DNA from 3 places in the Streptomyces sp. NPDC006134 genome. Region 3 is predicted to be linked to each of the others. Evidence: riboswitches for the same ligand, from Rfam matches in the RefSeq annotation. Region 3 holds a riboswitch; each other region holds the start of a gene.

Region 1 (10,316 bases), on a different contig from region 3:
CTGGCTGCGCACCAAGGCGGTCGAGAAACAGCGCACCTCCGTCACGGAGGGCATCCCCCTGGGCCAGCCCGGCCTGGCCCTCGCGGCGAAGCTGGCGTCGCGGGTCCGCACGGCCGGGCTCGACGTGCCGCTCCCGCCCGCCGAGGGCATCGGCTACGAACTGCTCGCGCTGGCGGTCCGCGCCGAGGCGCAGGGCGTCGACCCGGAAGCGGCACTCAGGGCAGCCGCGCGGGCGTATCGCGACGCCATCCGGGAGGCCGAGGGCTGAGCTGTGCGGGGAGGGTGGGGCGGGGCGGGAGGGGAGGGGGAGGGAGGGGAGGGGGGGAGACCCCCTCCCGGATACCGTCAAGGAGTGACCGACCAGCCCAAGCCCGACAGCTCCACCCCGGCCCCCACCCCCACTCCCACCCCCGCGGCCCCGGCTCCCACCCCCACTCCCACTCCCGCGGCCCCGGCTCCCACCCCCACCCCCACTCCCACCCCCACCCCCGCCCCCACAGCCCCGGCCCCCACTCCGGAGCCCGCCCTCTTCACCTGGGAGTTCGCCGCCGACCCCTACCCCGCCTACGCCTGGCTGCGCGAACACGCCCCCGTGCACCGGACCACGCTGCCCAGCGGAGTCGAGGCCTGGCTGGTCACCCGTTACGCCGATGCCCGGCAGGCGCTCGCCGACAACCGTCTCTCCAAGAACCCGGCCCATCACGACGAGCCCGCCCACGCCAGGGGCAAGACCGGCATTCCCGGCGAGCGGAAGGCCGAACTGATGACGCACCTGCTCAACATCGACCCGCCGGACCACACCCGGCTGCGCCGTCTGGTGAGCAAGGCGTTCACGCCCCGCCGTGTCGCCGAGTTCGCGCCCCGCGTGCAGGAGCTCGCCGACGGGCTCATCGACCGGTTCGCGTCCACGGGGGAGGCCGACCTCATCCACGAGTTCGCCTTCCCGCTGCCCATCTACGCCATCTGCGACATGCTCGGCGTCCCCCGCGAGGACCAGGACGACTTCCGGGACTGGGCGGGCATGATGATCCGCCACCAGGGAGGGCCCCGGGGCGGGGTCGCCCGCTCGGTGAAGAAGATGCGCGGCTATCTCGCCGACCTCATCCACCGCAAGCGCGAGGCGCTGCCGCCCGAGCCCGGCCCCGGCGAGGACCTCATCTCCGGCCTCATCCGCGCCTCCGACCACGGCGAGCACCTCACCGAGAACGAGGCCGCGGCGATGGCGTTCATCCTCCTGTTCGCCGGTTTCGAGACCACCGTCAACCTCATCGGCAATGGCACATACGCCCTGCTCACCCACCCCGGGCAGCGCGCCCGCCTCCAGCGGTCCCTCGCCGCCGGCGAGCGCGGCCTGCTGGAGACCGGCGTCGAGGAACTCCTGCGCTATGACGGGCCGGTGGAACTGGCCACCTGGCGCTTCGCCACCGAGCCGCTCACCATCGGCGGGCAGGACATCGCCCCCGGCGACCCGGTGCTCGTCGTGCTGGCCGCCGCCGACCGGGACCCGGAGCGGTTCGCGGACCCGGACACCCTCGACCTCGCCCGCCGGGACAACCAGCACCTCGGGTACGGCCACGGCATCCATTACTGCCTGGGCGCCCCGCTCGCCCGGCTGGAGGGCCAGACCGCGCTCGCCACGCTCCTCACCCGCCTGCCGGATCTGCGTCTGGCCGCCGATCCGGCCGACCTGTGCTGGCGCGGCGGACTCATCATGCGGGGCCTGCGCACGCTGCCCGTGACGTTCACACCGGCTCCATGACCTCGCCCGGGAACAGAGCCGCCCTCACCAAAAGGTGACAGAAGTTCAGCTCTGTGATCTTCGTGTGATCTGCGCGGCATGAACTTGTGACAAGTGATCGTATGGCTATACGTTCACGGATCAGCGCGGCGCCGAGCGCCACCCGTCGCGCGGTCCCTGTTGTCTCGCGAAAGGTTTCCGCATGCTTTCCGGGAACGGTCGTCACCGCCGCCCCCGCCAGGCTCCGGCACTCGTGGTCGCCGCCGGAGTGACCGGCTCCGCCATCGCGATCCCCCTTCTCGGAGCCTCCGGTGCCAGTGCGGCCGACGGCGCGACCTGGGACCGGGTCGCCGAGTGCGAGACCGGCGGCGCCTGGAGCGAGAACAGCGGCAACGGGTACTACGGCGGTCTGCAGCTCACCCAGGACGACTGGGAGAAGTACGGCGGACTCGCCTATGCGTCCAGCGCCGACCAGGCCAGCCGTTCCCAGCAGATAAGAATCGCCGAGAAGGTCCTCGCGGCCCAGGGCATCACCGCCTGGCCGACCTGCGGCCTTCTCGCCGGCCTGAACGCGGGTTCGGGATCGGCCGCCACCGGCACCGCTCCGGCGGACGGGGCGTCGTCCGGACCGGATGCCACGAAGACACCTGAATCGCCCGAGTTGTCGGAGTCGTCCAGGTCCTCCAAGTCGACGGACCCCTCGGCGTCGCCGAAGTCGCCGAAGTCACCGGAGGCGTCCGGATCGTCCGGCTCATCCATATCGGCCAACCCGTCCGTGTCGCCGAGTAAGAGCGAAAGCTCCGGAACGTCCGGATCGTCCTCCATCTCGTCTCCGTCCGGCACGCCTGACGCTTCGTCGGGTGACCGGGAGGAATCGCCAAAGTCCGGCACATCGGCTGATTCCGGCTCGGGCTCCGGGTCCGTGTCGGCCCCCGGCGCCTCCCGGAACCCGGCCGCGCCCGAGCGTGACGCATCCGGCAACTCCGGACAGGAGGAGGCTGTTTCGGGCCTGACGGACACCGGCACCTCCGGCAACGGCCGCCATCGCGGCCCCAGCGCCGACGAGACCCCGGCCGACCGCCGCGACGGCACCTCCTCGGGCCGGCACGCCTCGCGCGGCGAGGGGTCGGCGCGCGATGTCGTCGACGGCTCCTACACCGTCCGCCACGGCGACAGTCTCTGGGCCATCGCCGACTCCCTTGACCTCAGCGGCGGATGGCAGGGGCTGTACGCCGAGAACAAGGAGACGGTCGGCGCCGACCCGGACCACATCCTTCCCGGTCAGAAGCTTGCGGTCGGTGACGAAACGGGCGAAAAGTAGCGGGAGTTCGCGTCAGGCTTCACCGCTAATGTCCCTTATAAACGCGGTGAGAGATAGGTCTCAGAAGCCCTGATCGTCTTTGAAATTCCGTCGGTGGCCTGTCTACGGTCATGAGCGCTCGCCACCGCGGGCCCCGGCTGCCGCAACGCCGAATCCTGCCAGCGGCCGTCCGGGAACAGTCGTCGCGTCAAGCGCCGCAGGCAGGAGCGGGGGACCCAAGGTAAGCGCCGCGCCGGGCAGTTGAGCCGGAGCGGCTAGGGGTGGAGCCGAGTCCCGCAAGGGGCCCGGCCGGGCAACTCAACCGGCCCGAACCCGACAGCTCACCTCGCAGGCGTCGGTGAGGGGATCAACCATGCTGTTTTCCGGCAAGGGCAAGCACCGTCGTCCGTCCAAGGCCACCCGCGCCATCACGCTCGCCGGTGTCGCCGGCGCCGCCGTCGCCGCCCCGCTGATGGCGGCCGGCAACGCCTCCGCCGCCACCGCCTCCGAGTGGGACGCCGTCGCCCAGTGCGAGTCCGGCGGCAACTGGTCCATCAACACCGGCAACGGCTACTACGGCGGTCTGCAGTTCTCCGCCTCCACCTGGGCCGCGTACGGCGGCACGCAGTACGCCGCCACCGCCGACCAGGCCAGCAAGGAGCAGCAGATCGCGGTCGCCGAGAAGGTGCTCGCGGGCCAGGGCAAGGGTGCCTGGCCGGTCTGCGGCAAGGGTCTGTCCGGCGCCGCGTACACCGGCGGCGGCGCGTCGGCCGGCTCGGACAACGGCTCCGGTTCCTCGGCCGGTTCCTCGGCCGGTTCGAACACCGGCTCCGGCAGCTCGGCCGGTTCCTCGGCCGGCTCGTCGTCGGCCCAGTCCGAGACCACGACCCGTTCGACCGAGCAGAAGGCATCCCGCTCCCAGGAGCGCCCGGCCGCCTCGCAGAAGACCGTCACCACCCCGACCGGCGAGAAGGTCGAGAAGGGCGACGGCGAGTACAAGGTGGTCGAGGGCGACACCCTCAGCACGATCGCCGCGGACCACGGCGTCCAGGGCGGCTGGGAGAAGCTGTTCCAGCTGAACAAGGACATCGTCGAGGACGCCGACCTCATCTACCCGGGCCAGCAGCTGCACCTGAAGTAAGGCGCGGCACCGGCCCGCCCGGCCCCCGGGCTCCCGCCCGATTCCCCCCACGGGCTCCCGCCCGGCCCCCGGGCTCCCCGCCCGGTCCCCCCACGGGCTCCCCGCCCCGGTGCGTGTCCCCCGTACGCACCGGGGCGGGGTTTTTCGCGCCGCGCCACGACACCTCCGGACGGGCCCGCACGGCGGCCCGCACGGGGGACGTGTTTGTTCCGTTCGGAAACAATTTACTCTCGGTTCTGTCCAACGGGTGGGTGACCGGCTGGCCGATCGCCCGGAGCCGGTTAGGCTCGTCCCGCAGAGCCACACGGTTTCTCTGGCAGAACCGCCGCGGTCCTGCCCACCCGCGTCACATCCAAGAAGGAGATGCTCGTGCCGTCCATCGACGTCGTCGTAGCCCGGGAAATCCTGGACTCCCGAGGCAATCCCACGGTCGAGGTCGAGGTCGGCCTCGACGACGGCAGCACGGGTCGTGCCGCCGTTCCGTCCGGCGCCTCGACCGGCGCCTTCGAGGCCATCGAGCTGCGCGACGGCGACACCAACCGCTACCAGGGCAAGGGCGTCGAGAAGGCCGTCCTGGCCGTCATCGAGCAGATCGGCCCGGAGCTGGTCGGTTACGACGCCACCGAGCAGCGCCTGATCGACCAGGCCATGTTCGACCTGGACGCCACCGACAACAAGGGCTCCCTGGGCGCCAACGCCATCCTCGGCGTGTCCCTCGCCGTCGCCCACGCCGCCTCCGAGGCCAGCGACCTGCCGCTCTTCCGCTACCTGGGCGGCCCCAACGCGCACCTGCTGCCGGTGCCGATGATGAACATCCTGAACGGCGGCTCGCACGCCGACTCCAACGTGGACATCCAGGAGTTCATGATCGCCCCGATCGGCGCGGAGTCCTTCTCCGAGGCCCTGCGCTGGGGTGCCGAGGTCTACCACACCCTGAAGAAGGTCCTGAAGGGCAAGGGCCTGGCCACCGGCCTCGGCGACGAGGGCGGCTTCGCCCCGAACCTCGGCTCCAACCGCGAGGCCCTCGACCTCATCCTGGAGGCGATCAAGGAGGCCGGTTACACCCCCGGCGAGCAGATCGCCCTCGCCCTCGACGTCGCCGCGTCCGAGTTCTACAAGGACGGCGTGTACGTCTTCGAGGGCAAGGAGCGCACGGCCGCCGAGATGACCGAGTACTACGCCGAGCTGGTCGAGGCGTACCCGCTGGTCTCCATCGAGGACCCGCTGTTCGAGGACGACTGGGAGGGCTGGAAGACCATCACCGCCCAGCTCGGCGACAAGGTGCAGCTCGTCGGTGACGACCTGTTCGTCACCAACCCCGAGCGCCTGGCCCGCGGCATCGAGGAGGGCGCCGCCAACGCCCTGCTGGTCAAGGTCAACCAGATCGGCTCGCTGACCGAGACCCTGGACGCCGTCGAGCTGGCCCAGCGCAACGGCTTCAAGTGCATGATGTCCCACCGCTCCGGCGAGACCGAGGACGTCACCATCGCCGACCTGGCCGTCGCCACCAACTGCGGCCAGATCAAGACCGGTGCCCCGGCCCGCTCCGAGCGCGTCGCCAAGTACAACCAGCTGCTGCGCATCGAGGAGATCCTCGACGACGCCGCGGTGTACGCCGGCCGCAGCGCCTTCCCGCGCTTCAAGGGCTGACCGGCCCGGCAGAAGGCAGCGTCGTCCGTACGTCCCCGTACCCGGTCCCGTACCGTGTGCGGGGACGTACGCACGTAGGACGGCCAGGACGGCGCAACGGGAGGCGGGGACATGGCGGTGAAGGACCGGGACCGTTTCTCCACCACGACCCGGATCCGGCTGCTCGGTGAGCAGACGGCGGCCCGGGTCTACCGCTCGCAGTCCAAGCGGCAGGCCCGCCGCTCCCGGCTGACCGGCCGGGCCGCGCTGCTCGCGATGGTCGTCTGCTCCCTCGTCGTGGTGCTCGCCTATCCCATAAGGCAGTACGTCGCCCAGCGCGGCGAGATCGCCGACCTGCGGCGGCAGAAGCAGCAGACCCAGGAGCGGGTCGAACGCCTGCGCGACCTGAAGGCCCGCTGGCAGGACGACGCGTACGCGGAGCAGCAGATCCGGCAGCGGCTGCACTACGTGATGCCGGGCGAGACGGGCTACGTCGTCATCGACCCGGACGCGACCGAGCAGTCCCGCACCGACCTCGGGGCGGCCGACCGCCCCTGGTACCTGAACATCTGGGGCGGTGTGGACGAGTCCGACGCCGCCGGCCGGTGAGGACGGCCCCGCCCCGCGATCCGCGGCCCTCCGTCCGCGGCCCGCGCCCCCTCCGCCCACGATCCGCGCTCCACGTCCCACGTATCCACGGACAGAAAGACAGCCTGAACACCGCCATGGAAACCCCTCCGCCGCCCACCCCGCGCACCGAGCCCACCGACGCGGACGTCGAGGCCTTCAAGCAGCAGCTCGGGCGTCCGCCGCGCGGGCTGCGCGCCATCGCGCACCGCTGCCCGTGCGGGCAGCCGGACGTCGTGGAGACGGCACCGCGGCTGCCCGACGGCACGCCCTTCCCGACGCTGTACTACCTGACGTGCCCGCGCGCCAACTCGGCGATCGGCACGCTGGAGGCCGAGGGCGTGATGAAGGAGATGACCGAGCGCCTGGCGGCCGACCCGGAGCTGGCCGCCGCCTACCGCGCCGCGCACGAGGACTACATCCGGCGCCGCGACGAGATCGAGGAGCTGAAGAACTTCCCGAGCGCGGGCGGCATGCCGGACCGGGTCAAGTGCCTGCACGTCCTGGTCGCCCACTCGCTGGCGGCCGGTCCGGGCGTCAACCCGCTGGGCGACGAGGCGATCGCGATGCTGCCCGAGTGGTGGCGCAAGGGCCCGTGCGTGACGGTTCCCGAGACCGCCGGAACCTGTGGGGAGGACGAGCAGTGACCCGTGTCGCCGCCGTCGACTGCGGTACGAACTCCATCCGGCTCCTGGTCGCCGACGCCGACCCGGCCACCGGCGAACTGACCGAGCTGGACCGGCGCATGACCATCGTCCGCCTCGGCCAGGACGTCGACCGCACCGGCCGGCTCGCCCCCGAGGCGCTGGAGCGGACCTTCGCCGCCTGCCGCGAGTACGCGGAGATCGTCAAGGCGCACGGCGCCGAGCGCCTGCGTTTCGTGGCGACGTCCGCCTCCCGCGACGCCTCCAACCGCGACGACTTCGTGCGCGGCGTCCGGGACATCCTCGGCGTCGAGCCGGAGGTGATCAGCGGGGACCAGGAGGCCGAGTTCTCCTTCACCGGCGCCACCAAGGAACTGACGGGCCGTGCGGACCTGCACCGCCCCTTCCTGGTGGTGGACATCGGCGGCGGCTCGACCGAGTTCGTCGTCGGTGACGACCACGTCCGTGCGGCCCGCTCCGTCGACGTCGGCTGCGTCCGCATGACCGAACGGCACCTGGTGCGCGACGGCGCGGTCACCGATCCGCCCGCCGAGGAGCAGATCGCGGCGATGCGGGCCGACATCGAGGCGGCCCTCGACCTCGCCGAGCAGACTGTCCCGCTGCGCGAGGCGCGCACGCTGGTCGGTCTGGCCGGCTCGGTGACGACGGTGTCGGCGATCGCGCAGGAGCTCCCCGCGTACGACTCCACCGCCATCCACCACTCCCGCGTCACCCGTGACCGGGTCCGCGAGATCACCGGCCGCCTGCTCCGCTCCACCCACGCCGAGCGCGCCGCGATCCCGTCCATGCACCCGGGCCGCGTCGACGTGATCGCCGCCGGGGCTCTCGTCCTGCTGGCGATCATGGAACGGACCGGCGCGGAGGAGGTCGTGGTCAGCGAGCACGACATCCTCGACGGAATCGCCTGGTCGGTGGCGTAGAAGCCCGAAGGGCCGCCGGGAGGCGGGCGGTCCGGCGGGGTGCGCCCGGCGTGCCCCACCGGCCCGTCCGGGGCCGGTCCGTGGGCAGGGGCCGCGCGGCCCTCAGTGCTCGGCGGACGGTCCCGTCGAGTCGGGCGGTGCGGCGCAGCCGTCCTCGGGACCGGCCGAACCGGGCTCCATGCGCGCGGGGGGCCGGTACGGCGCCTCCGTGACGGTGGCCGCGATCAGTGCCAGGTCGTCGGCGAGGACGCCTCCCGCGTGCCGGTGCACCAGCCGGGCCACGGTCTCCACCACGGCCGGCGGCCCCTGCCGCCGGCAGTCGGCCAGGCCCTCCTCGGGCGTGAAGAAGACACCGTCGGCGTTCCGCGCCTCCAGCAGGCCGTCCGTGCACATCAGCAGCAGATCGCCGGGGGCGAAGGGGCGCGTGTCGTACTGCCAGGGGCCCGGATCCAGTTCGCCGAGCCCCAGCGGGAGCCCGGGGTCGGCCGGCTCCCACGTCCGGACGCCCTCCTCGCCGACCAGGAACGCCGGGCAGTGGCCCCGGCTGATCAGCCGGACCTCGCGGCCGCCGGGCGGGAACTCGGCGATGGCCGCCGTGACGAACTGCTCGCTCTCGGCGCCGCCTCCGATGCGTACGGCGGCCAGGTCGCGGGTGTGCCGGGCGACGGCCTCGTCCAGGTGCCGGGCCAGCAGCGGCAGCGTCTCCGTGTGGTACGCCGCCTCGCGGAAGCTGCCCACCAGGGCGGCCACGCGGGGAATCGCGTCCAGGCCCTTGCCGCGCACGTCGCCGATGAGCAGCCGTACGCCGTACGGGGTGTTCTCGGCCGCGTAGAGGTCACCGCCCACGGCCGCCGCGTCGGAGGCGGCCTCGTACCGTACGGCGATCCAGGTGTGCCCGAGCCAGGCCCGTACCGGGGGCAGGACCGCGCGCTGCGCGGACTCCGCGGTCTCGCGGGCACCCCGCAGCCGCCGGTGCAGCGCCAGCCGCAGCAGGCACAGCGGTACGGCGGCCCAGGCCAGCAGGAGCAGGGAGAAGTAGTCGACCACGGCGTGGCCGCCGTCGACCTCCAGGTGCCCGGCGAGCAGGAGCAGACCGGCAGCGCTGTTGAGGACCGCCACCAGGGCGACCCGGCGCAGGGAGTGGACGCAGGCGGCGATCATCGCGCTGAGGACCAGGAAGACGTCGCCGCTGAAGGCGCCGGGCGTGGGCAGGTCGACGGCGAGGGCCAGGCCCACCAGCGCCAGGGGCAGCCACTGCACCCAGCGCGGCAGCGGGAGGTCCGCCGGCTCCGTGGCATGGGACACCAGTCCCGTCGTACGGCGGTGCGGACTCATGGCACCCCTTTCCGGAGCTGCCGGGCGGGAACCCCTTACTCCTCGAAGCCTTGCCGAATCCGGCAAAAGGGGCAAGGAAGACCCCGCCGTACGCCTGTCCGATTCCCCTGTCGGGGGTGCCGTGTGAGCTGGTCAGGGAACGGATGAGCACCCTTGCGGAGGGTGGGGGCGGCCCGGCGGCGATGTCCGGCCGGAAAGTTCGTGAAGTTCTTCACAAGGAATTGGGTCCGGCCGGACGGCTCCTGTGGCCGCGTTGACCCTTTTGGGGGCTCAACTGCCCTTTGAACACGTTCAGGAGAGCGCTCCGGGAGGAGGTCCGGCGGGCGGGGCGGAGGGGGGTCCGGGGCGGTCCGGCGGGCCTGAAGGGCAGCTCACGAGCCGTTGACAACGACCTCCCCTGCGCGGTGGTTCCCTTTCGGTGCCATGATCTCCGTCACGTGAGCGGCGGAGTGTAACACAGCCCTCGTCGGAGCTTGTGAAGGGGCGCACGAGGGGACCCCCGGGAGCGGGTGGATACTCGATGGCATGAGCACCACGGAGCGTCCCAGGATCCTCGTAGTAGGCGGTGGGTACGTAGGCCTGTACGCAGCTCGACGCATTCTGAAGAAGATGCGTTACGGAGAGGCGACCGTCACCGTCGTCGACCCCCGGTCGTACATGACCTACCAGCCCTTCCTCCCCGAAGCCGCCGCCGGCAACATCTCCCCGCGGCACGTCGTCGTCCCCCTGCGACGCGTGCTTCCCAAGGCGGAGGTCCTCACCGGCCGGGTCACCACCATCGACCAGGACCGCAAGGTCGCCACGATCACCCCCCTCGTGGGCGAGGCGTACGAGCTGCCCTTCGACTACCTGGTCATCGCCATGGGCGCGGTCTCCCGCACCTTCCCGATCCCCGGCCTCGCCGAGCAGGGCATCGGCATGAAGGGCATCGAGGAGGCCATCGGCCTGCGCAACCACGTGC
Region 2 (9,212 bases), on a different contig from region 3:
GCGCCGGCCACGTCCGGCAGGTCGGCGAGATTGCAGCGGCAGGCCAGGTCCGGGTCGGCGGGCCAGCTGCCGATCACCACCCCCGCCAGATCGATGCCGCGCGCGCCCAGCTCACGTGCCGTCAGCTCCGTCGTGTTCAGCGTGCCCAGTCCCGCCGTCGCCACGACCAGCACCGGCGCCTGAAGCAGCCCCGCCACGTCCGCCAGGGTCCCGCCCGCCGCGTCGAACCGGACGAGCAGTCCGCCCGCCCCCTCGACCAGCACCAGGTCGTGCTCGGTGGCCAGCTTGGCCGCCGTCTCCGCCACCGCCTCCGGGTGCACCGGGGCGAGCCCGGCCCGCCGCGCGGCCGTCGCCGGCGCCAGCGGCTCGGGGTACCGGGCGAGTTCGCCCGTCGTCACCGCGTCGCCCGCGAGCCGGGCGACCTCCTGAGCGTCACCGGCCTCGCCGGGCCCCACGCCCGTCTGCGCCGCCTTCAGCACGGCCACCGACCGCCCGGCCGCCAGCGCCGTCGCCGCGACGGCGGCGGTCACCACCGTCTTGCCGACCTCCGTGCCCGTGCCCGTGATCACCAGTACCGTCATCTCTCATCCCTCCCGCGCCGCCGCGCACACCGCCCGCGCGATCCGCGCCACGTCGGCGTCGCCCGTGACGTACGGCGGCATCGTGTAGATCAGGTCGCGGAACGGCCGCAGCCACACGCCCTCGCGCACGGCCGCCCGCGTCGCCGCCGCCATGCCGACCGGGTGGTCGAGCTGGACGACCCCGATGGCGCCGAGGACCCGCACGTCGCGCACCCCCGGCAGCCCGGCGGCCGGCGCCAGCCCGTCCCGCAGCCCCGCCTCGATCCGCTTGACCTCGGCGAGCCAGTCCTGGCCGAGGAGCAGCCCGATCGAGGCGCACGCCACCGCGGCCGCCAGCGGGTTGCCCATGAACGTCGGGCCGTGGGCGAGCACCGGCACCTCGCCCCGCGAGATGCCCTCGGCCACCCGCGCGGTGCACAGCGTCGCCGCCATCGTCAGATAGCCGCCGGTCAGCGCCTTGCCCACGCACATCACGTCCGGGGTCACCGCCGCGTGCTCCGCCGCGAACAGCGCGCCCGTCCGCCCGAAACCGGTGGCGATCTCGTCGAACACCAGCAGCACGTCGTGCGCGTCGCACGCCTCGCGCAGCACCCGCAGATACGCGGGGGAGTGGAACCGCATCCCGCCCGCGCCCTGCACCACCGGCTCGACGATCACCGCGGCCAGCTCGTCCGCGTGCCGCCCGATCAGCTCGCGCAGGTGCTCCGCGTACGCCTCCTCGTACGCGGCCGGCGGGGCGTCGGCGAACACCTGCGGCTGGAGCACGCCGGACCACAGCCGGTGCATGCCGCCCTCCGGGTCGCACACCGACATCGGCTGCCAGGTGTCGCCGTGGTAGCCGCCCCGCCAGGTCAGCAGGCGCCGCTTGCCGGGCCGGCCGAGCGAACGCCAGTACTGGAGGCACATCTTGACCGCCACCTCCACCGACACCGAGCCGGAGTCGGCGAGGAAGACGTGCTCCAGGCCGTCGGGCGAGATGTCGACGAGGAGCTTCGCCAGCCGCACGGCGGGCTCGTGGGTGAGCCCGCCGAACATCACGTGGCTCATCCGCCCGAGCTGCTCGCGGACGGCCTCGTTCAGCACGGGGTGGTTGTAGCCGTGGACGGCCGACCACCACGACGACATGCCGTCCACCAGCTCGCCCGACCCGTCGGCGAGCTTCAGCCGCACCCCGCTCGCCGACTCCACGACGAGCGGGGCCTCGCGGCCGGGCATGGGGCCGTACGGATGCCAGACGTGCCGCCGGTCCAGCTCCAGCAGCTCGGGCACGCTCGGCTCAGGCATTGGGCGCCAGGTCCGTTCCGGCGCCCCGGCGGCGTACGGCGACCAGGTCGGTGCGGGGTTCACCGGCCCCCGGCACGGAACCGCGGACGCCACCGCCTTCGTGCGTGCCGCACCCGCCACCACCGCCGCCGCCCTCGTGCGATCCGCACCCGCCGGTGGAACCGCCTCCGTGCGATCCGCACCCGCCGGTGGAACCGCCTCCGTGCGATCCGCACCCGTCCGCGGAACCGCCTCCGTGCGCCCCGCACCCGCCGCCCGCCCGATGCTCCGGCAGCGTCGCCTGCCCGGTGCCCTCCACCTCGAACCCGGCGTCCGCGATCATCTCCAGGTCGGCCTTGCCCGCCTGGCCCTCGCTGGTGAGGTAGTCGCCGAGGAAGATCGAGTTGGCCAGGTGCAGGGCGAGCGGCTGCAGCGTGCGCAGGTGCACCTCGCGCCCGCCCGCGATGCGCACCTCGACGTCCGGGCAGACGAACCGCACCATCGCCAGGATGCGCAGGCAGCGCTGCGGGGTGAGGTTCCACTCCTTGGCCAGCGGCGTTCCCTCGAACGGGATGAGGAAGTTGACCGGAACCGAGTCCGGGTCCAGCTCACGCAGGGCGAAGACGACGTCGACCAGGTCCTCGTCGCTCTCGCCCATGCCCGCGATCAGCCCGGAGCAGGCGGACAGCCCGGCCGCGTGCGCCTTGCGCACGGTGTCCACCCGGTCGGCGTAGGTGTGCGTGGTGGTGATGTCCCCGTACGTCGCCTCGGACGTGTTCAGGTTGTGGTTGTAGGCGTCCGCGCCCGCCTCGCGCAGCCGCTCCGCCTGGCCCTCGGAGAGCAGACCGAGGCAGGCACACACCTCGACGCCCTCGTTCGCGTCCTTGATGGCCTTGATGGTCTCGGAGACCCGGTCCACGTCCCGGTCGGTGGGACCGCGCCCGCTGGCCACCAGGCACACCCGCTTGGCGCCCCCGGCCACGCCCGCGGCGGCGGCCTCGGAGGCCTCGCCGGGCTTGAGCCAGGTGTACTTCAGGATGCCGGCCTGCGAGCCGAGCCGCTGGGAGCAGTAGGAGCAGTCCTCCGGGCACAGGCCGGACTTGAGGTTGACGAGGTAGTTGAGTTTCACCCGCCGCCCGAACCAGTGCCGGCGCACCCGGCCGGCCGCGGCCACCACGTCGAGCAGGTCGTCGTCGGAGGTGGCGAGGACGGCCAGCGCCTCCTCGCGCGTCGGCGTCTCGCGCCGAAGTCCCTTGTCCACCAGCGTCTTCAGCAGATCCATGGGAGCCGATCCTGTCCTACTCGGCCGCCCCTGGCCACGGAGACTCCTTACAACTTCGGCGATTCACCGTGTGGGTATCACCACACCTCGGGCGGCGGCCCCGGCCGCTAATGTCTGTGCACTGCCTACAAAACCCCGCACCACCGGAGGACCCATGGCGTTCGGCTGGATCGACGAGCAGGCCGGGCTGCGCCGCCGCGCCGGGCTCGTCCGGAGCCTGCGGCCCCGCCCGGCCGGCACCCCGCTCCTCGATCTGGCGGGCAACGACTACCTGGGCCTGGCCCGGCACCCCGAGGTCGTCGAGGGAGCCGCCCGGGCCGCGCGGGTCTGGGGCGGCGGCGCGACCGGCTCCCGGCTCGTCACCGGCACCACCGAGCTGCACACGGAGCTCGAACGCGAACTGGCCGCCTTCTGCGGCGCCGAGGCGGCCCTCGTCTTCTCCTCCGGCTACACGGCCAACCTCGCCGCCGTCACCGCGCTGGCACCGCACGGCTCGCTGATCGTCTCCGACGCCGGCAACCACGCCTCGCTGATCGACGGCTGCCGGCTGGCCCGCGGCACCACCCAGGTCGTGGCACACGCCGACCCGGACGCGGTGCGCAAGGCGCTCCAGATGCACGACGGGCCCGCCGTCGCGGTCTCCGACACGGTGTTCTCGGTCGACGGCGACGCCGCCCCGCTGGCCCGCCTCGCCGAGGCGTGCCGGGAGTACGGCGCCGGGCTGGTCCTCGACGACGCGCACGGCCTCGGCGTACTCGGCGACGGCGGGCGCGGCGCCCCGCACGCGGCGGGGCTCGCGGGCGCCGGCGACGTCGTCGTGACGGTCACGCTCTCCAAGGCGCTCGGCAGCCAGGGGGGAGCCGTGCTCGGCCCCGCCCGGGTGATCGACCACCTGGTCAACGCGGCCCGGACGTTCATCTTCGACACGGGGCTCGCCCCCGCGGCGGCCGGCGCGGCCCTGGCGGCCCTCGGGCTGCTGCGCCGTGAGCCCTGGCGGGCGGAGCGGGCCCGTGCGGTGGCGGGCGAACTGCACGCGCGGCTGACCGCCGCGGGCCTGACGGCGGTGCGTCCGGACGCCGCGGTGGTCTCCGTGCGCGCGCCCTCGGCCGAGGACGCCGTGCGGTGGGCGGCCGAGTGCCGGGCGGCGGGCCTGGCCGTGGGGTGTTTCCGTCCTCCCTCCGTGCCCGACGGCGTCTCACGGCTCAGACTGACCGCCCGTGCGGACCTGACCGGGGAACAGCTCCGGCACGCCGTGCGGGTGATCTGCCGGACGCGGCCGTGAGCCGGCGGGGCACGGCCGCGTGCCGCACGCTGCCCGGCGGGTCAGCCGGGCGTGACGGGACCGGACGGAAGCGGGCGCACCGGCCCCGGGCGCACCGGTTTGGGGTTCACCGGAGCCCGGAGAGGAAGTCCGCCCAGCTCCCCGGGGAGAAGAGCAGCGCGGGCCCGGCCGGGTCCTTGGAGTCGCGTACGGCGAGCAGTCCGGCCCAGGGGCCGGCGGCCGGCCGGGCGGTCTCGACGCAGTTGTTCGCGCCCGTGCTGTAGCTGCTGCGCAGCCACCGCACACCGGGCAGCCGGGTGCTGGAAGGGACGGTGCGAGGCAGTGCGGACATGGTGCCTCCTTACGCGCCGGCCGCTGTCGCGGCGATGAAATCCAACGAGTCCTCGGGCGAAAGGGCGTGGATCCCAAGGGCGTTGAAGGCCTCGGAGTAGGCCTCCAGGTCTTCTTTCCGTTCCAGATAGAGGCTACTCGTCAAGTGGTCGAGAACGACCACATCCAGATCAGAAGTGCTCGAAAATGAGAAGATTACGAAAGAGCCGGTGACACCGATGTGCGCCCCGGCGCCGAACGGCAGGACCTGGAGGCGTACGTGAGGCAGCCGTGCCGCCTCCACCAGCCGCTCCAGCTGCCGGGCCATCACGCCGGGGCCGCCCACCTCCCGGCGCAGCACCGCCTCGTCCAGCACGGCGCGCAGTTCCAGCGGCGGATCCCTGCGCAGCACGTCCTGCCGGGCCAGCCGCACCTCCACCAGCGCGTCCAGCCGCTCCTCCGGCACTCCGTCCACCGCGGCCCGCGTCACCGCCCGGGCGTACTCCGGCGTCTGCAGCAGCCCGGGGACGACGGTGGTCTCCAGCGTGCGCATCGCGCTCGCCTGGGACTCCAGGCTGATGAAGTCCCGGTACGTCGGCGGCAGCACTCCGCGATAGGCGTGCCACCAGTGGTGGTGCCGGCCGGTGCCGCGGCCGGAACCCGCCAGGACGAGGAGCAGGTCCCGCAGCTGGGGATCGGCCACGCCGTAGGCGTCCAGGAGTAACCGCACATCGGCCGGTTTGGCACCGCTCGTTCCGGTCTCGATCCGGCTCACCTTGGACTGGTGCCAGCCCACGAGCCGGGCGGCCTCACCACTGGTGAGCCCTGCCGAGGTGCGCAACGCGCGCAGTTCGGCGCCCAGCTTCCGGCGGCGGACCGCAGGACCGTGCTGCATGGGCCTCTCCTTACTCCTTCCGGGCCGCCCGAATACGGTCTGTCGTCGCAGAGTTCACCGCATCGAGCGACAGATATATGCATATCCCGGTGGATCGCCGCCCTTCACCGGCGGGTGATGGCAGTCTGGCGACGAAGCACCAGTCCGGGACCGTACTCGAACCATCCGGCTCCGTGCCGGGCTGCGGTCCCGTGGGAAGGGACGACGTCGCCATGGCAGATCATCTGGAAGCCTCCGTCACTCTGCCGAGCGATCCCGCCTCGGTCTCCGCCGCCCGGACCTACGTGGTCGGCACCCTGGCGGAGTGGGGACTGCCGGCGGGCACGGAGGTGTCCGACACCATCCGGCTCATCGTCTCCGAACTGGCCACCAACGCGGTGCAGCACACCTTCGGACTGTCGCCCACCTTCACGGTCGCCCTCGCACTCGACCGCGAGGAACGTCTGTGCGTCGGCGTCACCGACAGCCACCCCCGGTTCCCCAAGCGGCTGCCCGCCGCCGTGCAGCAGGACAACGGCCGCGGCATGGTGATCATCCGCTGGCTGGCCGCCGAGTGCGGCGGCAGGCTGAGGATCCGGCCGACCCGCGAGGGCGGCAAGACCGTCTCCATCGAACTGCCCTGGAGGGAACCGGCCGAGCCGGTCACGGCCGCCCCTCAGCAGGAGCAGCGGCGCTGAACCGGCGCGTCCGGCCGGACGCGCCGCACCGACGGCACCCGGCGCGATGCCCCTCCCCGGCCCCGTGCCGCCGGCGGACCGTCCGCGGACTCCCGCTCACCGGACGCCTTCGCCCGCTGGACCAGCCGGGGGAGCAGCCCCCACAGGCCGAGGCACACGAGCAGGGTCGCCGCGCCCGCGGCGACGCCACCGGCCCGGCCGGCCGTCACGTCCACCACGAGCAGCACCGAGCCGGTGAACGCGAGCACCAGCACACCGAGGCCGAGGGCGGCCGGCTGCGAGGAGACCTGCGCGATGCGCGGCTTGGCGCCCTTGCGGAAGAGCGAACGGTGCAGCGCGGCCGGTGCCGTGAACAGCGCGGCGGCGAGGACGGCGAGCAGCAGCGTGGTGACGTACGTGGCCCGCTGCACGGCGTCGAGATCCGGGAAGCGCGAGGTGAACGCCAGGGACAGCAGGAAGGCGAAGAGGATCTGGCCCCCGGTCTGGGTGACCCGCGGCTCCTGGAGCAACTCGGCGAAGCTGCGGTCGGCGCGCTCCAGCGGCGTCTCGTTGCGCGCGGTGCAGGGGCGGTGGTCGGCCATGGCGTGACGGGTATCCATCGGAGGGCGTGCCACGCGTGAGGGCCCGGACTTCGAGCGCGTCGTCACCCGTAACGGCGTCCGGAGGGCGTGTCACGTGGGGAGGCCCGTCCGAGCCCCCTTCCGGCCGTCTCACACGGCCCGGGGGCGGGCGCCGGGCCGGCAGCAGCCGGCCCCGGCCTCCCGAGGGCGGCGTCGCGGTCGGCGCGGCCTGCCGGAGGGAAGCCGCAGGGGTGGCGCGCGCCTGCCGGAGGGATGCTGCGGGGGTGGCGCGCGCCTGCCGGAGGGATGCTGCGGGGGTGGCGCGCGCCTGCCGGAGGGATGCTCCGGGGGTGGCGGCGAGTCGGGTCGCCACCACCCCGCGCCATGTCACTTGACCCGGCCGTACCAGACGCTCTTGGACCAGATCTTCTGGAGCCTCACCACGTCGCCGGTCTTCGGGGCGTGCCAGATCCTGCCCTTCCCGGCGTAGATCCCGACGTGGTACACGTTCCGGCCCGAGTGGAAGAAGACCAGGTCTCCGGCCCTGCGGTTCTTGGCGGAGATGTGGCGGGTCTTGTTGTACTGCTGGGCGGCGGTGCGCGGCAGTTTCTTGCCGGCCTTCTTGAACGAGTACTGCGTCAGCCCGGAGCAGTCGAACCGGTACGGCCCGGTGGCACCGTACTTGTACGGTGCACCCTTCTTGGAGGCCGCGATCTGGAGGGCCTTCGTGGCCGGGGCCGCGGCGGCGGCCTCGGAGGCGACGCCGGGGACCACGATCGAACCGCCGACGGCGGCGATGGTGAGAGCCGAGGCCGTACCGGCCCGGACCATGAGGGACGGGACACGATTGAGCGCAGTCATGCGCAACCCTTCGTCAGCCGCCTGTGAAGGATGACCTGTCGGATTCGGGCTGACAAAGTTGCCCGGCCGCGTGGTGCGGCTTCACCCCAAGGGCTGCTCGGCCCGGCCATGGCGTGACCGTTCCGGCGACCCGTCGTGCTTGGGTCCTCCACTCCTGCCGATCCACTTTCTGTCGACCGGTCATCCGGGCGGCGGCAGGACTCGGCGTCCGCCCGGACCGCCCCGCCGCGGTGGCGGGGGCTTGTCGTCAGACAGGGATCTTGGCGCACCGAAGTCCGAAAATCCCAACGGAACCGGGGATTTGTGTTGTTACTCACCACTCACCCGTTCGGGTGGACACCCCTGTGTTCGAGCTTCCGTCGAGGGTGCCGCCGAGCTCCGGACCAGCGGCGGAATCAGTTATTCCGCACCGGGGTGCAGCGGAAGGCGCAACCGGCATACGCCTGATACAGCAGGAATTTCTCCACCGAAAGGGGGTACGCCGTTCGGCGCCTTCCGGGCCCGGCCCGGGCCCCGCGCGACGCGTGGGGGAGCCCGGGCCGGGTGCCGGTGTGTCAACTGCCGGAGGCGGGCGGCAGCGTGACGCGGGCGGTGCGCCGCTCGCCGTCCAGGAGGCGCAGCGCGCGGGCCAGGGTGGCGGTGTGCAGCTCGCTCTCGCCCCGCTGGTGCATCAGCGTCAGCGCGTCGCGCAGGGCGGCCGCCCGGCCGACCAGGGCCTGGGCGGCCCGCAGTCCGCGGTAGGTGTCCCCGTGGCGCGCCGGGTTGACGCGGCCGAGCAGGTCGGCCACGTCGAGGTAACGGTCGATCAGCTCGGCCTCGGCGCGCGTCAGGGCGGGCAGGGGCGGGAGTTCGGGAAGCACGTCCGCCTCACTCCCCGCCGGGTGCGGGCCGCGCGCCCTTGCGGCCGGAGACGATCCGGTCCACCAGGCCGTACGCCAGCGCCTCCCGCGCGTCGAGGATCTTGTCCCGCTCCATGTCCGCGCTCACCTGGGCGCGGGTGCGGCCGGTGTGCCGCACGAGCATCTCCTCCAGGAGGGAACGGACGCGCGTCAACTCGTCGGCCTGGACGGCCAGGTCGTCGGCCTGCCCCCGGACCGGCTCGGCGAGGGCCGGCTGGCGGATCACCATGCGCGCGCCCGGCAGCACGGAGCGCTTGCCCGGCGTGCCCGCGGCCAGCAGGGCCACCGCCGGGGACCCGGCCTGGCCCAGGCAGGTCGTCTCCACGTCACAGCCGACGTACTGCATCGTGTCGTAGATCGCCGCCATGGCTTCGAAGGAGCCGCCGGGAGAGTTGATGTAGAGCGCGATGTCCCGGTCGGGTGCCTGGTGCTCCAGGTACATGAACTGGGCGACCACGTCGTTGGCCGCCACCTCGTCGATCGGTGTCCCGAGAAAGACGATCCGCTCCTCCAGCAGCTTCGCGTACGGATCCGTCGTCCGCTGCCCGGAGCTCGTCCGTTCGGTGAACTCGGGCAGGACGTGGCGGGCGGTCGGTCGGGTCA
Region 3 (10,316 bases):
CCCGGGCGAGGCGCGCCGCACCCAGCTGGTGCTCATCGGCTCCGGTATCGACGCCTCCGCTCTCGGCGGGGAACTGGAGGCGTGCAAGAGCGACGCCCCGCACGCCGACGAGCACGGCATGTGGGGCGTCCTGCGGTACGTCCAGGACCCGGATGATCCGGACCCGGACGGTCCGGACTCGTACGGTCTGGACCCGGACGGTCCGGACTCGTACGGTCTGGACCCGGACGGACCGCACCCGGACGATCCGGCTCCGGGTGCGGCCCCGGAACCGGTCGCGAGCCTGGAGAGCCCGGCGCTCTAGACGGCCCCGGGCTCCGGCGCAGACGCCCCGGGCGCCGGCGCTCTAGACGACCGGCCCCGCCACCACCGCGACCGTCTTCGGCAGGGACACGCCGGACCCGTCGCGGCGCGGGTCGATCTCCGGGAGTTCGGCGGGCGAGCCGTTCTTCTGGGCGGCGCGGGCCGGGGCGGTGCCCGCCCAGGCCAGGGACAGGCAGTCCTCACCCTTCAGGAACCGCTGGCAGCGCACACCACCGGTGGCGCGGCCCTTGCGCGGGAACTGGTCGAACGGGGTCAGCTTGGCCGTGGTCTGCACGGAGTCGTCCAGCGTGCCGCGCGAGCCCGCGGCCGTGAAGACGACCGCGTCCGCCGCCGGGTCGATCACCGTGAACGAGATGACCTTCGCGCCCTCGGCGAGCTTGATGCCCGCCACACCACCCGCCGGCCGGCCCTGCGGACGCACCTGGGCGGCCTGGAAGCGCAGCAGCTGGGCGTCGTCGGTGATGAAGACCAGGTCCTCCTCGCCGGTGCGCAGCTCGGCCGCGCCGACGATCCGATCGCCCTCCTTGAGGGTGATGACCTCCAGCTCCTCCTTGTTGGCCGGGTAGTCGGGCACCACCCGCTTGACGACGCCCTGCTCCGTGCCGAGCGCCAGGCCGGGGGAGGACTCGTCGAGCGTGGTGAGGCAGACCACCGTCTCGTCGTCCTCCAGGGAGACGAACTCCGCGAGCGGCGCACCGCCCGACAGGTTCGGCGCCGCCGCCGTCTCCGGGAGCTGGGGGAGGTCGACGACGTTCAGGCGCAGCAGGCGGCCCGCCGACGTGACCACGCCGACCTCGCCGCGCGCCGTGGCCGGCACCGCCGAGACGATCACGTCGTGCTTGACGCGCCTGCCGCCGGCGTCCGCGGGGAACGGCTCGGCGTTCACCGTGCGGGCCAGCAGCCCCGTCGAGGACAGCAGCACCCGGCACGGGTCGTCCGCCACCTGGAGCGGCACGGCGGCCGGGGCGCCCGCCGACTCCAGCAGCACCGTACGGCGGTCGGTGCCGAACTTCTTGGCGACCGCGGCCAGTTCGGAGGAGACCAGCTTGCGCAGCTCCGCGTCCGACTCCAGGATCCGGGTCAGCTCCTCGATCTCGGCGTTGAGCCGGTCCTGCTCGGCCTCCAGCTCGATGCGGTCGTACTTGGTCAGCCGGCGCAGCGGCGTGTCGAGGATGTACTGGGTCTGGATCTCGCTCAGCGCGAAGCGCTCGATCAGGCGCTGCTTGGCCTGCGCGGAGTTCTCGCTGGAGCGGATGAGGCGGATGACCTCGTCGATGTCGACCAGCGCGGTGAGCAGGCCCTCGACCAGGTGGAGGCGGTCGCGCCGCTTGCCGCGGCGGAACTCGCTGCGGCGCCGCACGACGTCGAAGCGGTGGTCGAGGTAGACCTCCAGCAGCTCCTTCAGGCCCAGCGTGAGCGGCTGGCCGTCGACCAGGGCGACGTTGTTGATGCCGAAGGACTCCTCCATCGGCGTCAGCTTGTAGAGCTGCTCCAGGACCGCCTCCGGCACGAAACCGTTCTTGATCTCGATGACCAGGCGCAGGCCGTGCTCGCGGTCGGTGAGGTCCTTGACGTCGGCGATGCCCTGGAGCTTCTTCGAGCCGACCAGATCCTTGATCTTGGCGATGACCTTCTCCGGGCCGACCATGAACGGCAGCTCGGTGACGACCAGGCCCTTGCGGCGCGCTGTCACGTTCTCCACGGAGACCGTCGCGCGGATCTTGAAGGTGCCGCGGCCCGACTCGTAGGCGTCCCGGATGCCGGACAGGCCGACGATCCGGCCGCCGGTGGGCAGGTCGGGGCCCGGGACGTGCTTCATCAGCGCGTCGAGATCGGCGTTCGGGTGCCGGATCAGGTGCCGGGCGGCGGCGATCACCTCGCGCAGGTTGTGCGGCGGCATGTTGGTGGCCATGCCGACGGCGATGCCCGAGGCGCCGTTGACCAGCAGGTTCGGGAAGGCGGCGGGCAGGGCCACCGGCTCCTGCTCCTGGCCGTCGTAGTTGGGGGCGAAGTCGACGGTGTCCTCGTCGATGGACTCCGTCATCAGGCTCGTCGCCTCGGCCATCCGGCACTCGGTGTACCGCATGGCGGCCGGCGGGTCGTCGTTGCCCAGCGAGCCGAAGTTGCCGTGGCCGTCGACGAGCGGCACGCGCATGGAGAAGGGCTGGGCCATGCGCACCAGGGCGTCGTAGATCGACGCGTCGCCGTGCGGGTGCAGCTTGCCCATGACCTCGCCGACGACGCGGGCGCACTTCACGTAGCCGCGGTCGGGGCGCAGCCCCATCTCGTTCATCTGGTAGACGATGCGGCGGTGCACCGGCTTCAGGCCGTCGCGCGCGTCCGGCAGGGCACGGGAGTAGATCACCGAGTACGCGTACTCGAGGAAGGAGCCCTGCATCTCGTCGACGACGTCGATGTCGAGGATCTTCTCCTCGTACGAGTCGTCGGGCGGCGGGGTCTTCGTACTGCGGCGGGCCATCGCTGCCGGCTCCTTGCTGAAGCGTGGACGGGGATCTGACGCGGACCATTGTGGACCGAGGCACTGACAAGGGCCGACGAGGACCCGTCATGGGCTGCCCGGCCCGGTGCTGCCCGCAGGGTACGCCCTCGCCCCCGGCGGCCTCGCAACACGATCACCTTCATGCCGGGGCGGCGGGTCCCGGCGTATGCCCTCGCCCCCGGCGGCCCCGCGACCCCGTGCTCGCTCTCGGCGTACGGCGCCCGGGAACTCCACCGCCGGTCCGCACGCTTGCATACAGTGGCAGGACCGGCAGAAAGACTGCGGTTCACCCGATGATTCCGCGATCGAAGGGACGTACATGCCCATGGGTCACACGGCCACAGCCCAGGCAGGCTCCGGCGGCCTGACAGCGACCGAGCACCGCCTGGCCAACGGCCTGCGCGTGGTGCTCTCCGAGGACCACCTGACCCCGGTCGCCGCGGTGTGCCTCTGGTACGACGTCGGCTCGCGCCACGAAGTCAAGGGGCGCACCGGCCTGGCTCACCTTTTCGAGCACCTCATGTTCCAGGGCTCGGCCCAGGTCAAGGGCAACGGTCACTTCGAGCTGGTGCAGGGCGCCGGCGGTTCGCTCAACGGCACCACCAGCTTCGAGCGGACCAACTACTTCGAGACCATGCCCGCCCACCAGCTGGAGCTCGCCCTCTGGCTGGAGGCCGACCGCATGGGCTCCCTGCTGACCGCCCTCGACGACGAGTCGATGGAGAACCAGCGGGACGTCGTCAAGAACGAGCGCCGCCAGCGCTACGACAACGTGCCCTACGGCACCGCCTTCGAGAAGCTGACCGCCCTCGCCTACCCGGAGGGCCACCCCTACCACCACACGCCGATCGGCTCGATGGCCGACCTGGACGCGGCGACCCTGGAGGACGCGCGGGAGTTCTTCCGCACCTACTACGCGCCCAACAACGCGGTGCTGTCGGTCGTCGGCGACATCGACCCCGAGCAGACGCTCGCCTGGATCGAGAAGTACTTCGGCTCCATCCCGTCCCACGACGGCAAGCCCGCCCCCCGCGACGGCTCGCTGCCCGACATCATCGGCGAGCAGCTGCGCGAGGTCGTCGAGGAGGAGGTCCCGGCCCGCGCGCTGATGGCCGCCTACCGCCTCCCGCAGGACGGCACGCGCGCGTGCGACGCCGCCGACCTGGCCCTCACCGTCCTGGGCGGCGGCGAGTCCTCCCGCCTGTACAACCGGCTCGTCCGCCGGGACCGCACGGCCGTCGCGGCCGGCTTCGGCCTGCTGCGGCTCGCCGGGGCGCCCTCGATGGGCTGGCTGGACGTGAAGACCTCCGGCGACGTCGAGGTGCCGGTCATCGAGGCCGCCATCGACGAGGAGCTCGCCCGGTTCGCCGAGGAGGGCCCGACGGCCGAGGAGATGGAGCGCGCCCAGGCCCAGCTGGAGCGCGAGTGGCTGGACCGGCTCGGCACGGTCGCGGGCCGTGCCGACGAACTGTGCCGGTACGCCGTCCTGTTCGGCGATCCCCAGCTCGCCCTGACCGCCGTGCAGCGGGTGCTGGAGGTGACCGCCGAAGAGGTCCGGCAGGTCGCCGAGGACCGCCTGCGCCCCGACAACCGCGCGGTGCTCGTGTACGAGCCCACCGCCCCCGCCGACACCGGCTCCGACGCCACCGACGAGAACGAGGAGGCGGCCAAGTGACCGAGCTCGCCACGATGGACTTCCACCCGCAGCCGCAGGCCGGCGAGCCCAAGCCGTGGGCGTTCCCCGCCCCGGAGCGCGGGACGCTGGACAACGGCCTGACGGTCCTGCGCTGCCACCGCCCCGGCCAGCAGGTCGTCGCCGTGGAGGTGTCGCTGAACGCACCCCTGGACGCCGAGCCGGCCGGTCTCGACGGCGTCGCCACGATCATGGCGCGGGCCTTCTCCGAGGGCACCGACAAGCACTCCGCCGAGGAGTTCGCCGCCGAGCTGGAGCGCTGCGGCGCCACCCTCGACGCGCACGCCGACCACCCCGGCGTCCGCCTGAGCCTGGAGGTGCCGGCCTCCCGCCTGGCCAAGGCGCTCGGCCTGGTCGCCGACGCCCTCAGGGCGCCCGCCTTCGCCGACAGCGAGGTCGAGCGGCTCGTCCGCAACCGCCTCGACGAGATCCCGCACGAGCTGGCCAACCCCTCCCGCCGGGCCGCCAAGGAGCTCTCCAAGGAGCTGTTCCCGGCCGACTCGCGCATGTCGCGTCCCCGCCAGGGCACGGAGGAGACGGTCGCGGACATCGACTCCGCCGCCGTACGCGCCTTCTACGAGCGCCACGTCCGCCCGGCCACGGCCACCGCCGTGGTCGTCGGCGACCTCACCGGCATCGACCTCGACGCGCTGCTCGGCGACACGCTCGGCGCGTGGACCGGCTCCCCGGCCGAGCCGCGGCCCGTGCCCCCGGTGGTCGCCGACGACACCGGCCGGGTCGTCATCGTGGACCGGCCGGGCGCCGTGCAGACGCAGCTGCTGATCGGCCGCACCGGGCCGGACCGGCACGACCGCGTGTGGCCCGCGCAGGTGCTCGGCACGTACTGCCTCGGCGGCACCCTCACCTCCCGTCTGGACCGCGTCCTGCGCGAGGAGAAGGGCTACACCTACGGCGTGCGGGCGTTCGGCCAGGTCCTCAGGTCCGCGCCGGACGGCACGGGCGCCGCGATGCTCGCCATCAGCGGCTCCGTCGACACCCCGAACACCGGCCCCGCCCTGCAGGACCTGTGGACGGTGCTGCGCACCCTCGCCGCCGAGGGGCTGACCGACGCCGAGCGCGACGTCGCCGTGCAGAACCTGGTCGGCGTGGCGCCGCTGAAGTACGAGACCGCGGCGGCCGTGGCGAGCACGCTGGCCGACCAGGTCGAACAGCACCTCCCCGACGACTACCAGGCCGAGCTGTACCGGCAGCTCGCCGCGACCGGCACCGTGGAGGCCACCGCGGCGGTCGTGAACGCCTTCCCGGTGGACCGCCTGGTGACCGTCCTCGTCGGTGACGCCGCGCAGATCAAGGCGCCCGTCGAGGCCCTCGGCATCGGCGAAGTCACCGTCGTCGCGGCCGAGTAGACCGCCCGTCGGGCGAACCGGCGGCACCACGCGCGCGTGGGGGCCCTGGTGACACGTACGTCACCAGGGCCCCCTTATGCCCGAATTGGGGCGGAGGTTGCCTGTCTGGCCTGTGGGATGCGCAACAAAATCCGTCTTCCGTTTGGGGATTGAAAGCCGCCCCCCTTAGCGTCGTCCAGGCTGTTCGTCAGGCAGTGCGCCGCACCCGCGGCACCGGACAGTCATCGCCGAGTCCCCGTACGGCGCGAGCCAGGGGAGCCGGGGACCCAACCGCAGTCCCTGGGGTGAATCGGACGCCCGCGCGTGCAGCGAGGGGGTCCGTAGGAGACCTTCCTGCTCCGAACCCGTCAGCTAACCCGGTAGGCGAGAGGGAAGGAAAGGACCAGTCTGTCCATGGCGTTCACGCGCGCCACCGGGAAGCACCGTCGTCCCAGCCGGATGCAGCGCACCACCGCCCGCGCGGCGGGTGTCGCGGCGCTCACCACCACCGGTGTCGTCGGCACCGTCGCGGCTCCGGCGTTCGCCGCCGAGCCGGCTCCCGAGCAGACCGGCCTCACCCCGGTCGTCACGATCGGCGACTCCATAGCCGACGAGATAGACGCCCAGGCCGCCGCGCAGGAGCAGGCGGCCGAGGAAGCCGCCCTGCGCAAGATGGCCGAGGAGGCCGCGCGCGAGCGGGCCGCCGAGGCCGCCAAGGAGGCGCAGGCGGCCGCCGAGAAGGCCCGCGAGGCCAAGGACCGCGCCGCCCGCGAGGCCGAGCGCAAGCGCCTGAACACCTTCGTGATGCCGATCGCCGGGTCCTACGTCTCCACCGGTTACCAGGCCGGCAGCTCCCTGTGGTCCTCCGGCAGCCACACCGGCGTCGACTTCCACGCCGCGAGCGGCACCTCCGTCCACGCCGTGGGCGCCGGCACGGTCGTCGCGGCGGGCTGGGGCGGCGCGTACGGCAACCAGGTCGTCCTGAAGATGCACGACGGCACCTACACCCAGTACGGCCACCTGTCCTCCATCGGTGTCGTCGTCGGCCAGACCGTCACGGCGGGCCAGCAGATCGGCCTGTCCGGCGCCACCGGCAACGTCACCGGACCGCACCTGCACTTCGAGGCGCGCACGACGCCCGAGTACGGCTCCGACATCGACCCCGTCGCCTACCTCCGCGCGCACGGCGTGTCCCTCTGACGCCCCGGACGCCCCGCGCGTCCGTACGCCCCGGCCGCTTCCCGGCCGGGGCTTTTCGGCGTTCGAGGCCTCGCCGACCGGCGTTTCGATACCTCACCGCACATTGTTCCAAGGTCTCACCGCCCACCCGCCGGCCAAATCCCCGTTGACCAAAAAATACCCATGGATTACGGAGCGCCGTCGGAATTTCCGGCCCGCTGCCATAGAGTCGATCGCCATGCGTCCATCGTCGGCGTTTCACGGTGATCAAGGCGGAGGTCGGTCATGCGCATTCCGGCGCATTCGGTGTGCACGGCGATCCGGGACGACATCGTCGCCGGTGTCCACCAGCGCGGCAGCCGGCTCACCGAGGAACTCCTCGCCCGCCGCTACGGAGTCTCCCGCGTCCCCGTCCGCGAGGCCCTGCGCACCCTGGAGGCCGAGGGATTCGTGGTGACCCGGCGGCACGCGGGCGCGTGCGTCGCGGAACCCACCGAGCGGGAGGCCGCCGACCTGCTGGAGATCCGCCTGCTGCTGGAGCCGCTCGGCGCCGCCCGGGCCGCCCAGCGCCGCACCGAGGCGCACCTGAAGGTGCTGCGCGGCCTGGTCAGACTGGGTCAGGCGCGTGCCAGGCGGGGCACCGGCGAGGATCTGCGCTCCCTGGACGGGTGGTTCCACGAGACGCTCGTCCAGGCGTCCGGCAGCCCCGCGCTGATCGCGATGCTGACCCAGCTGCGCCACAAGATCGCCTGGCTCTACGCCGTGGAGGCGCCGGCCGGCGCGGTGGAGCTGTGGGCCGGGCACGGCGCGATCGTCGACGCGGTGGCGCGCGGCGACAGCGAGCGGGCACGGGCCCTCATGGCGGCGCACACCGAGCGCTCGACGGCCGCGCACCGGCTGCGCCCGCCCGCCGCGGGCGAGCGGACGGACCCCGTGAGGATCTCGCAACACCGCGTCAACACACCGAGCCTGCCGAATTAACACGGGGGCCGTATACAAAGAAGGGGTATTCGGATGCGGCCTTCTTTCCCACTGCTCTTTTCGCGTGGGCGCCCCTTCGTATGCGCCTGCGACGAAAAAGCGGACGGCCGCGGAGAGAAACACGAACGCCTGTGGCGAGAAAGCGGACGGTCGTGCCGGGGATGCGAATGCTCGCGACGTGAATAGGGATGCTCGCGACGTGAGTACGAATGCTCGCGACGTGAGTACGAATGCTCGCGCCGGGGATGTGAATGCTCGCGGCGGGAACGCGGACGTTCGCGGCGGGAACGCGGACGTTCACGGCGGGAATGCGGGCGTTCACGGCGGGGACGCGGACGTTCACGGCGGGAATGCGGGCGTTCACGGCGGGGACGCGGGCGTTCACGGCGGGGACGCGGACGTTCACGGCGGGAATGCGGGCGGACGCGCGGGAAACGAAAGAGCCGCGCCCCCGGAAAGGGTGACGCGGCTCCGCCGTCAGGTGCACAAGCGGCCGGGGACGGCTCAGACGGTCTCGGGAAGCTCCTCCAGCCCCTCCGCGACCAGCTTCGCCAGGCGGTCCAGGGCGGCATCCGCGCCCTCGGCGTCGGAGGCGAGGACGATCTCCTCGCCGCCCTGCGCGCCCAGGCCGAGGACGGCCAGCATGGAGGCCGCGTTGACGGGGTCGCCGTCGGCCTTGGCGATCGTCACCGGGACGCCTGTGGCCGTGGCGGCTCGGACGAAGATGGAGGCGGGGCGGGCGTGGAGACCCTCGGCCCAGCCGACGTTGACGCGGCGCTCAGCCATGTGATGCTGCCCTTCAGGTGTTCAGGGTTGTCTAGACCAGTTTCCCATATCGTGGAGCATGCCCGGAGCGGCCGCCCGGCCGCCCCCCGGCGGGCGCCGTGCCGCGGCCCCGGCCCGGCCTCCCTCCTCCCACAGCCTGCCCCGCGCCGTTGTCGTACGCGAGCCGTACTCTGGGGCCCATGCAGACCTCGTCGGACCGGCACGAGTATCCCGCCCACTGGGAGGCCGACGTGGTGCTGCGCGACGGCGGCACCGCGCGCGTGCGGCCCATCACCGCCGACGACGCCGAGCGCCTGGTCAGCTTCTACGAGCAGGTCTCGGACGAGTCGAAGTACTACCGCTTCTTCGCGCCCTACCCCCGCCTGTCCGCCAAGGACGTCCACCGTTTCACGCACCACGACTTCGTGGACCGGGTGGGACTCGCGGCCACGGTCGGCGGCGAGTTCATCGCCACCGTGCGCTACGACCGGATCGGCGCCGACGGAGCGCCCGCCTCCGCGCCGGCCGACGAGGCCGAGGTCGCCTTCCTCGTGCAGGACGCCCACCAGGGCCGCGGCGTCGCCTCCGCGCTGCTGGAGCACATCGCCGCCGTCGCCCGCGAACGCGGCATCCGCCGTTTTGCCGCCGAGGTGCTGCCCGCCAACACCAAGATGATCAAGGTGTTCACGGACGCCGGATACACCCAGAAGCGCAGCTTCGAGGACGGCGTCGTCCGCCTGGAGCTCGACCTCGAACCCACCGACCGCTCGCTCGCCGTGCAGTACGCGCGCGAACAGCGCGCCGAGGCCCGCTCGGTGCGGCGGCTGCTCGTGCCCGGCTCCGTCGCCGTCGTCGGCGTCGGCCGCGCCCCCGGCGGCGTCGGCCGCAGCATCCTCGGCAACATCCGCGACGCCGGCTTCACCGGCCGCCTGTACGCCGTGAACAAGGCCCTCCCCGAGGGGTGGAAGGAACTCGACGGGGTGCCCGCCCACCGCTCGGTGCGGGACATCGACGGGCCCGTCGACCTCGCGGTGGTCGCCGTGCCCGCCGAGCAGGTCCCCGAGGCCGTCACCGAGTGCGGAGAGCACGGCGTGCAGGGCCTGGTCGTGGTCTCCGCCGGATACGCCGAGAGCGGCCCCGAGGGACGCGAGCGCCAGCGCGCCCTCGTACGGCACGCGCGCGCGTACGGCATGCGCGTCATCGGGCCCAACGCCTTCGGGGTCGTCAACACCTCCGCCGGGGTGCGGCTCAACGCCTCCCTCGCGCCCGAGCTGCCCCGCCCCGGCCGCATCGGGCTGTTCGCGCAGTCCGGCGCCATCGGCATCGCCCTGCTGTCCCGGCTGCACCGGCGCGGCGGCGGAGTCACCGGCGTCACCGGTGTCTCGACCTTCGTCTCGTCCGGCAACCGGGCCGACGTCTCCGGCAACGACCTGCTCCAGTACTGGTACGACGACCCGGACACCGACGTGGTCCTGATGTACCTGGAGTCCATCGGCAATCCGCGCAAGTTCACGCGCCTGGCCCGGCG

What was found. Region 3 has a riboswitch for cyclic di-AMP ahead of ABZ340_RS27680 (M23 family metallopeptidase). Riboswitches for the same ligand answer to the same signal wherever they lie in the genome.
Positions count from the first base shown of each region.
Region 1: another riboswitch for cyclic di-AMP. It lies ahead of ABZ340_RS16455 (transglycosylase family protein); the one in region 3 lies ahead of ABZ340_RS27680 (M23 family metallopeptidase).
Region 2: another riboswitch for cyclic di-AMP. It lies ahead of ABZ340_RS12835 (C40 family peptidase); the one in region 3 lies ahead of ABZ340_RS27680 (M23 family metallopeptidase).

Region 1 is NZ_JBEXTV010000021.1:98,919-109,234, reverse strand. It holds gene ABZ340_RS16480 (nucleoside triphosphate pyrophosphohydrolase) at 1-268, shown strand, start outside; gene ABZ340_RS16475 (cytochrome P450) at 353-1,759, shown strand; partial or broken gene ABZ340_RS16470 (transglycosylase family protein) at 1,941-2,228, shown strand; gene ABZ340_RS16465 (hypothetical protein) at 2,192-2,563, opposite strand; gene ABZ340_RS16460 (LysM peptidoglycan-binding domain-containing protein) at 2,661-3,059, shown strand; cyclic di-AMP (ydaO/yuaA leader) riboswitch at 3,242-3,408, shown strand; gene ABZ340_RS16455 (transglycosylase family protein) at 3,412-4,179, shown strand; gene eno (phosphopyruvate hydratase) at 4,549-5,829, shown strand; gene ABZ340_RS16445 (septum formation initiator family protein) at 5,941-6,417, shown strand; gene ABZ340_RS16440 (DUF501 domain-containing protein) at 6,534-7,082, shown strand; gene ABZ340_RS16435 (Ppx/GppA phosphatase family protein) at 7,079-8,020, shown strand; gene ABZ340_RS16430 (PP2C family protein-serine/threonine phosphatase) at 8,123-9,325, opposite strand; gene ABZ340_RS16425 (NAD(P)/FAD-dependent oxidoreductase) at 9,881-10,316, shown strand, end outside.
Region 2 is NZ_JBEXTV010000015.1:126,968-136,179, forward strand. It holds gene bioD (dethiobiotin synthase) at 1-581, opposite strand, end outside; gene ABZ340_RS12800 (adenosylmethionine--8-amino-7-oxononanoate transaminase) at 585-1,865, opposite strand; gene bioB (biotin synthase BioB) at 1,858-3,126, opposite strand; gene ABZ340_RS12810 (8-amino-7-oxononanoate synthase) at 3,281-4,408, shown strand; gene ABZ340_RS12815 (DUF397 domain-containing protein) at 4,515-4,739, opposite strand; gene ABZ340_RS12820 (helix-turn-helix transcriptional regulator) at 4,749-5,612, opposite strand; gene ABZ340_RS12825 (ATP-binding protein) at 5,825-6,289, shown strand; gene ABZ340_RS12830 (DUF6328 family protein) at 6,268-6,870, opposite strand; gene ABZ340_RS12835 (C40 family peptidase) at 7,237-7,710, opposite strand; cyclic di-AMP (ydaO/yuaA leader) riboswitch at 7,714-7,917, opposite strand; gene ABZ340_RS12840 (hypothetical protein) at 8,265-8,570, opposite strand; gene ABZ340_RS12845 (ATP-dependent Clp protease proteolytic subunit) at 8,578-9,212, opposite strand, start outside.
Region 3 is NZ_JBEXTV010000050.1:31,805-42,120, reverse strand. It holds gene ABZ340_RS27700 (GTP-binding protein) at 1-304, shown strand, start outside; gene ABZ340_RS27695 (DNA topoisomerase IV subunit A) at 347-2,803, opposite strand; gene ABZ340_RS27690 (pitrilysin family protein) at 3,144-4,499, shown strand; gene ABZ340_RS27685 (pitrilysin family protein) at 4,496-5,884, shown strand; cyclic di-AMP (ydaO/yuaA leader) riboswitch at 6,100-6,265, shown strand; gene ABZ340_RS27680 (M23 family metallopeptidase) at 6,278-7,063, shown strand; gene ABZ340_RS27675 (GntR family transcriptional regulator) at 7,328-8,023, shown strand; gene ABZ340_RS27670 (HPr family phosphocarrier protein) at 8,528-8,809, opposite strand; gene ABZ340_RS27665 (GNAT family N-acetyltransferase) at 8,989-10,316, shown strand, end outside.